Regions from separate parts of the Arthrobacter sp. P1_B3 genome, predicted to be linked through region 1. Evidence: riboswitches for the same ligand, from Rfam matches in the RefSeq annotation. Region 1 holds a riboswitch; each other region holds the start of a gene.
The links. A riboswitch is a leader RNA that binds a small molecule or an ion and turns the genes downstream of it on or off. The one in region 1 is predicted to bind cyclic di-AMP.
Positions count from the first base shown of each region.

Region 2: it holds a riboswitch for cyclic di-AMP, as region 1 does, so the genes downstream of both, AC1D2F_RS13160 (aggregation-promoting factor C-terminal-like domain-containing protein) here and AC1D2F_RS13320 (NlpC/P60 family protein) in region 1, are expected to answer to the same signal.
Region 3: it holds a riboswitch for cyclic di-AMP, as region 1 does, so the genes downstream of both, AC1D2F_RS05565 (hypothetical protein) here and AC1D2F_RS13320 (NlpC/P60 family protein) in region 1, are expected to answer to the same signal.

Region 1 covers NZ_JBFTZV010000011.1:24,059-26,311, reverse strand. Annotated here, with positions in the region: gene AC1D2F_RS13320 (NlpC/P60 family protein) at 137-895, opposite strand; cyclic di-AMP (ydaO/yuaA leader) riboswitch at 1,191-1,360, opposite strand; gene AC1D2F_RS13315 (M23 family metallopeptidase) at 1,498-2,253, opposite strand, start outside.
Region 2 covers NZ_JBFTZV010000010.1:136,476-138,728, forward strand. Annotated here, with positions in the region: gene AC1D2F_RS13155 (bifunctional glycosyltransferase family 2/GtrA family protein) at 1-388, opposite strand, end outside; gene AC1D2F_RS13160 (aggregation-promoting factor C-terminal-like domain-containing protein) at 537-1,367, opposite strand; cyclic di-AMP (ydaO/yuaA leader) riboswitch at 1,367-1,526, opposite strand; gene AC1D2F_RS13165 (sensor histidine kinase) at 1,695-2,253, opposite strand, start outside.
Region 3 covers NZ_JBFTZV010000003.1:252,912-255,164, forward strand. Annotated here, with positions in the region: gene AC1D2F_RS05560 (sensor histidine kinase) at 1-392, shown strand, start outside; gene AC1D2F_RS05565 (hypothetical protein) at 489-1,154, opposite strand; cyclic di-AMP (ydaO/yuaA leader) riboswitch at 1,159-1,362, opposite strand; gene AC1D2F_RS05570 (hypothetical protein) at 1,533-1,811, shown strand; gene AC1D2F_RS05575 (cation:proton antiporter) at 1,808-2,253, shown strand, end outside.

The DNA.
Region 1 (2,253 bases):
AAGAGTAAACACTCAGGTGCCGGATCACCGAATATTTTTTCACGGGCGCAGTCTTCAGCGCGGAAAGTTCACGGCGCGGCAACGCAAAAGACCCCCGCCAAGAGGCGGGGGTCTTTCGAAGGTGCTGGGATCTTGCTTAGGCGCCGACGCGGATGAAGACCGGGCCGGAGCCGACGTTTACGCTGTACAGCGCGGTGGTTCCGCCGTTCCAGCCGCCGTGGACTGCCATGCCGTTGCCGACGTAGACCGCGATGTGAGCCATGCCCACGCCGCCGTTCTGGTAGTAGGCGAGGTCGCCCGGGCGTGCCTCGGCGGCGCTCACGGTGCGGCCCAGGGACAGGTAACCTGCCGGCCAGCCGTGGTAGTGGATGCCGGCCGCGGCCAGCGCGTTGGTGGCGAGGGCGGTGCAGTCCTGCGCCACGCCGATCTGTGCGTAGGCAGCGGCGGCGATGGTTGCGCCGGAGCCGCTTCCGATGCCGGCGGGAGCCTGGGCAGCGACGCCGCCGCTGACACCAAGCTCGGTGCCACCGGCGCGGGAGGCGTTGGAATCCTGGACCTGCACGACGGGCTTGGGGGCCTCGACGACGGGAGCCGGCGACGTGGTCACAGCGGGCTTCTCGTAGGAGATCGCGATGGTGGAAGCGGCCGAGATTGTGGCCGGAGCGGCGGACTGGACTTCCAGGGCCGAAGCGGAGGTGGATTCGCGCTGAACATTGGTCTCAGCAGCGTTGGCTGCGATTCCACTGGTCAGAACCAGACCGGAAGCTGCGGCGATGACCGCGGCCTGACGGCCCACGCCGCCGGCGTTGTCGCCGACAGCCTTGGCAATAACAGCCAGCGAGTTGGTCTTGGTGACCTCGGCGCGGTGCCGTGCAACAGTTGCACGAGTAGTCATTAAGTTCTCTCTTTCGTGATCCTTGGACCGCGCGCTTTCGGGCACGGACTGAGGACGCTCCGGCATCTTGGGGGTACGCCGGATCGCCCCGAAATGGGTTACTTAGCGAAGGGTGTACTGCGAAGACGCGCCAAAAGCGGAAACTGCATGCTGTCCGGGCTCGGTAGAGAATGAGCCTGCGGAACGTGATCCAATCCGGGCGCCGGCAAGGGCGGCACGTGATGTGGATTCCAGCGGGCTCAAAAGAGCCTCGCCGGTGCGCATGCGCGCAGAATTGTGGCGTGAAGACACGAAAGTAGCCTCTCCCAATGCCTACGAGGTGAGCTGTCGGATTCGGATGGGAGTCACCCGGCCGCGCTGCTTCCTGGGAAGCTTTGCGACTTAACCCCAAGGCCTTCTTTCGAAGGCCAAAATTGGTTCCCCCGCCCCTGCCAGACGATGTAATGCGAACGGACCTTGAGCGGTGGCAGAGCTAGGCAATCCACTCAAGAGCGCCAACTTCGGAAAAGTTGGCGTGCTTCAAACCCTACAGGAGTCCGGACCCAATGTCACATTCAGATCACGGCGTGTCACAAGAATCTGAGAGTGGTCCATCGTCTTTGTTAGAGCCAGCCGAGGGGGTCAACGACGTCGCCGTTGACCATCACTTCAAAGTGGAGGTGGCAGCCCGTGGAGGCGCCGGTGGTTCCGCTCATGGCGACGACGTCACCGCGCGATACCTTCTGGCCGACCTCGACCGAGGCAGAGGACAGGTGGTTGTACGTGGTCTCCAGGCCGTTGCCGTGGTCGATGACCACCCGGTTTCCACCGCCGAAGGGATGCCATCCATTGAAGGTCACGGTGCCGCTGGCGGCTGCATGGACCGCCGTGCCGCACTGGGCAGCGAAATCCTGGCCGCGGTGGAACTCCCCCGCGCCTCCGGTAATGGGGCTGACGCGGTAGCCGTAGGGCGAGGCCGTGACCAGCTGATCCAGCGGCCCGCCAAGTGTGCCCGCCGATGCGGCGCGGGTGATGCTGCCCACAGACTGGGCGCTCAGCAGCTGCTTGAGCTTCCCGTCCGGATCGCCTTTCGTGGTGACGGCAGTGCGGCTGAAGTCGACCTTTGCCGCGGCAGCGGCGGTGACATCCGGCTGAACGGCGGCCGAGAGAGCGCCGGATCCGCCGGGATTGGAGGCCATCACGGGGCTCGTGACGGGGACCGTCACGGTGAGAACCAGACCAGTTGCGGCCAGGGCGATCCCGGCTTTCTGCCCGACTCCGCTGGCCGAGGCAAACTCCGTTACCTGACGGAACGGACTGCGCCGGCGACGCCGTTCATCGCGGTGCGCGTCGCGCGGGCGTTCGGCCATATGCGCGAC
Region 2 (2,253 bases), on a different contig from region 1:
GGCCCTTTTCGGCCATATGGACCACGTTCACTTCGCGCAGCTCGCGGGCTACGCGTTCCGCCGCCTTGAGCGTTCCGTCGGTGCTGGCGTTGTCCGCCACCGTGATCCGGAAGGAGTGCGGGAAGGCGCCGAGAAGGTACGCGTGGAGCCGGCGCAGGCATGCTTCGAGATCCCGTTCCTCGTTGAAGACCGGAATGGTGACGTCCAGCAGGGGTGTGTTGGCGCGCGTGTCAATGGCTGAGCGCCGGCCGCCCGGGCCGGCAAGCGCCCCGGCGGACGTGCCCGGGCCAAGCGCTTCGGCCAGGGCAGGCCCCGGCCGTGCGGCCGGGCTGGCCGGCGTCGCCGTGGAGCGGAGCAGGGTTCCTGTGGCCTGGTCTGTGAATGTCATGGCTCAACTTTCCCGGCGGCCCATATGAGGGCTTTAGGGTCAAGCTGTGCGGGGGCTGTGGAAGTCCGGCTGGTCCGCCCCCGACACACAAGAAGGCCCCGGATCCATGTGGATCCGGGGCCTTCTGTGGAGGCCGGTTAGTGCCGGTTTAGTACCAGTTGTGTGCGTAGTGGAAGTTCAGGGCGCCGCAGGGGGAGCCGTAGCGTTCCTTGACGTAGTTCAGGCCCCAGTTGATCTGGGTCCGGTAGTTGGTCATGTAATCGGCGCCGGCGCTCGCCATCTTCGTGGCCGGCAGGGACTGGACCACGCCGTAGGCGCCGCTGCTGGGGTTGGTGGCAGTCGTCTTCCAGTCCGATTCCTTGGTCCAGAGCTTATGCAGGCACTGCATCTGGCCCGGTGCCCAGCCATAGCTGCCCAGCTGGGCCGCGGCGTAGGCCTGGGCCCCGGCGGGGTCGTCGACTGCGACCGGCGCAGCTGCGGGAGCCGGGGCAGCTGCCGGGGCCGGTGCGGGAGCGGGGGCCGGAGCCGGGGCGGGAACCGCAGCGGCTGCAGGAGCCGGTGCAGGAGCGGGGGCTGAGGGAGCCGGCACGGGAGCAGCGGGTGCTTGGATCAGCGCTTCGACGGCCTTAACCTGCGAGATCTGGGGTGCCACGTTTTTTTCCACTGGAGCGGTCGGCCCAGCCACCTGGGCCCGCTCGAAGTTGAGCTTGGCCAGCGGGTCGGCGGTGGTGGCTGTTTGGCTGCTTCCAACGTTCGTGCCCGGGCTCCCCGGCTCTGCCGCCTGGCTGGCAGCGCCGCCCCCCACCAGCATGGCGCAGGCGGCGGTGATGACGGCGGCGCGGCGGCCGGTGATGCCGAGGCCGGTGGCCAGCCTGGACAGGGCGGATGCCTGCGTGGCCGGTTCGGCGCGGTGGCGCGACTTGGTGGAACGGGAATGGGAATCGCCGTCAGGGCGCGTTTGTACTTGGAATTCAGTCATGGTGGCCTCTCAACGCCGGCGGAGTTAGCTGTCGGGTTCGGATGAGGTCATCCGGCCGCACGGAAACTCACGTGTCGGCTTCACCCCGAGGGCGCATGAAAGCAGAATGCCCGGGAACTCTGGGTCCCCCGCCTCTGCCTGGTCCAGCGGAATCCGGGAAGCGGCAGAGTTTGGCGTCCGTCCGGATATGCGGCACCAATGGCGGCGCACCCCAAAGACGCTACAGGACCCGGCCGCTTAAGTCACATTTTGGTAACAGGAGTCACAACGGCGGGGTGTCGGCTTGCGCCGGAGTCGCCGGTCGTCCGGGTGGGGGCCTGTGGGTGGCTACGCCGACGGCGGCGCCGCGGGCAGCCGCACGGCGAACTCCGTGCGGCCAGGCCGGGACGTGACCTCGACTGTTCCTCCGTGGGCCTCCACGATCGAATGGACAATGGACAAGCCCAACCCGCTCGTGCCCTCCGAGGTCGGCGCGGCAGTCGCCGTTCCCTGACCATGGCTGCCTCCGGCTGCCATGCCAAAGGCACTAGAAGCAGCACCGGAAGCAGCGCCGGATGCCGAGCGCACGGCGCCCCCGGACCGGGCCCCCGCCGTCGCGACGGCTGAGTTAGCTGCGGCGCTGGCTGCGGCGCTGGTCGCGGGATTGGTGCGCGCCGCGTCGGCACGTGCGAAGCGGGCGAAGACCCGGCCGACGAATTCGGGGGCGATGCCGCGGCCATTGTCCGTCACAGTGACCATGGCGCTGCCGTCAGCCGAACGCATGACGCCCGTAACCACCTTGGTTCCGGGGTCCGTGTGCTTGCGTGCATTGGACAGGAGGTTGGCGAGGACCTGGTGAAGCTGGGTCGCGTCACCGCGCACCACCACGGGTTCCTCCGGAAGCTCC
Region 3 (2,253 bases), on a different contig from region 1:
TGGACTTCGTAGCCGATGCCCGGCCGCTGGCCCGGATCGAGAATAATGCGCTGCGCCGTGCCGTGCTTGCCCTGGCGGACAACGCCCTCGCCCACACGCCCCCGGGCGGCCTGGTGTCCATCACGACCTCGATCGAGCAGAACCGCGCCGTGATCACGGTGGCGGACACGGGGACCGGAATCACCGGCGTCGATCAGACCCGGATCTTTGACCGCTTCGTACGGACCGCCAGCACAGGCAGTGCACACGGACAGCGAAGCTTTGGCATCGGTCTGGCCTTGGTCAGGGAGATCGCCGTCGCTGCGGGCGGCGCCGTTGAGGTGGCCGCGACAGGTGCCGAGGGGACGGTCATGAAGTTGACGCTTCCACTGGCCGGGCGGGGGAATCCCTGAGAACTATATGTACAGGAAAGACCGGCGATCGATTGCCCCCAAGGGAATCGATCACCGGTCTTTCCGGACTTTCCGGCCCGGAAGAGGCAGCGCGGCTTAGGCGCGGACGAAGGTGACGCCGCCGGTCGCCGTGAGCCATGACAGCGGGTGGACCATCGTCTGGTTCTTTCCGTTCATGCCGCCACTGACCACCTGGCCGTTGCCGGCGTAGATGGCAACGTGGCCGGACTGGACCACCATGTCGCCGGGCTGCGGGGTGCCCACAACGGTTCCGAGGCCAAGGAACGCCCGGGGACCAATGTTGCCAACCGGCTTGCCTGCCGCGCCAAGGGCCTTTTCGACCATGGCGGTGCAGTCCTGGGTGATGCCCACCTGGCTGTAAGCGGCCGAGAGCATGATGGCGTTGCGTCCGCCGGCAGCGGGCGCCGCGGCCGGCGCGGCCGCCGGAGCGGCCTGCACCTGCACGGTTGCCTTCGGTGCTGCTGCAGGCGCAGCGGCGGGAGCCGGCGCCGCGGCAACGGGCTGTTCGATGACCGGCGCTGCGACGGTAGCTACCGCGGGGCGGTCAAAGCTGATCTTGACGCTTGAGTCGGCGTTCACGGGGGCGCTGACCAGTCCCGTGACGTCCACGTTGGACGCCGGAGCGGAGTCCCGCTGAGCAGGTGCTGCGGCTGCGTTGGCTGCCATTCCGCTGGTGAGGACCAGGCCGGATGCGGCGGCGAGGACGGCCGTATGGCGCACAAAAGTACTGATTGAAGACATGAATGTAGCCTCTCCCAATGCCTGCGAGGTGAGCTGTCGGATTCGGATGGGAGGCACCCGGCCGCACTCCCGGGCCCGTCGTTGCGGGCACTGTGCGGCTTCACCCCAAGGCCTGCGAAATCAGCAGGCCAAAAGTGGTTTCCCCGTCTCTGCCGGTGGTTGATGCGAGTTACCCCCGGGCCGCGGCAGAGTTAGGCAATCGGCTGGGGAGCGCCCGTATCGGAGACAACAGGCACTCATCCACCGTAACGCGATCCGCATGCAAAAGTCACATTCAGGTAACGGCGGCCACAGAACGGTCCGGCAATTGCCCATGGGGCGGCGCCGCATCCGAACGTAGGATGATGCCATCAGCACACGCCGAAGCGGAGGCCCGAAATGAACAGCCACTGTGTCGCCATCTGCCAGTTGAGCAATCAGCCACAGGAGGATTTCGACGTCAACACCGAGCTGCTGATCCTGGACGGCCGGGACGTCCACGTGACCACCTGGGACGCGGAACCGCGCGACGGAGGTTTCGACGAGCACGTCCTGAATGACCGGGTGGACGCACTTGGGTACATGGTTGTCAATGACTGGGCGTTCCTGGACGGGAAAGCCTACGCCGTGGTGGAGCGGCGGTCGGGCCCTGGGCCCGCCCGCAGCGGCGAGCCGTGACATTCCTGTCCCTGGCGCTGATCGCCGTCGTCGCCCTGGCCGGACCCCTGCTGGCGCTGCCGGCGCGCTGGCGGTTGCCGGTGATGCTGGGCGAACTGTTGGCCGGCATCGCGATCGGACGCTCAGGCCTGGCCCTGGTTGATCCTGCGGACCCGACGTTTATCCTGCTGGCCAACATCGGGTTCGCGCTGATGATGTTTGTGGCCGGAACCCATGTTCCCGTGAGGGATCCGCAGATCCGCTCCGCCCTCGGCAATGGCTCCCGCCGGGCTATTGCGGCCGCGGCGGCAGCGGTGGCGGTCGGAACCGGGATCGGTCTGCTCTTCGGGACTGGACATGCTCCCCTCTACGCAGTGCTGCTGGCGTCCTCGTCGGCCGCCCTGGTCCTTCCGATCATCGATTCGCTGCGCCTCGGCGGACCCGATGTCGTCGCCATGACCGC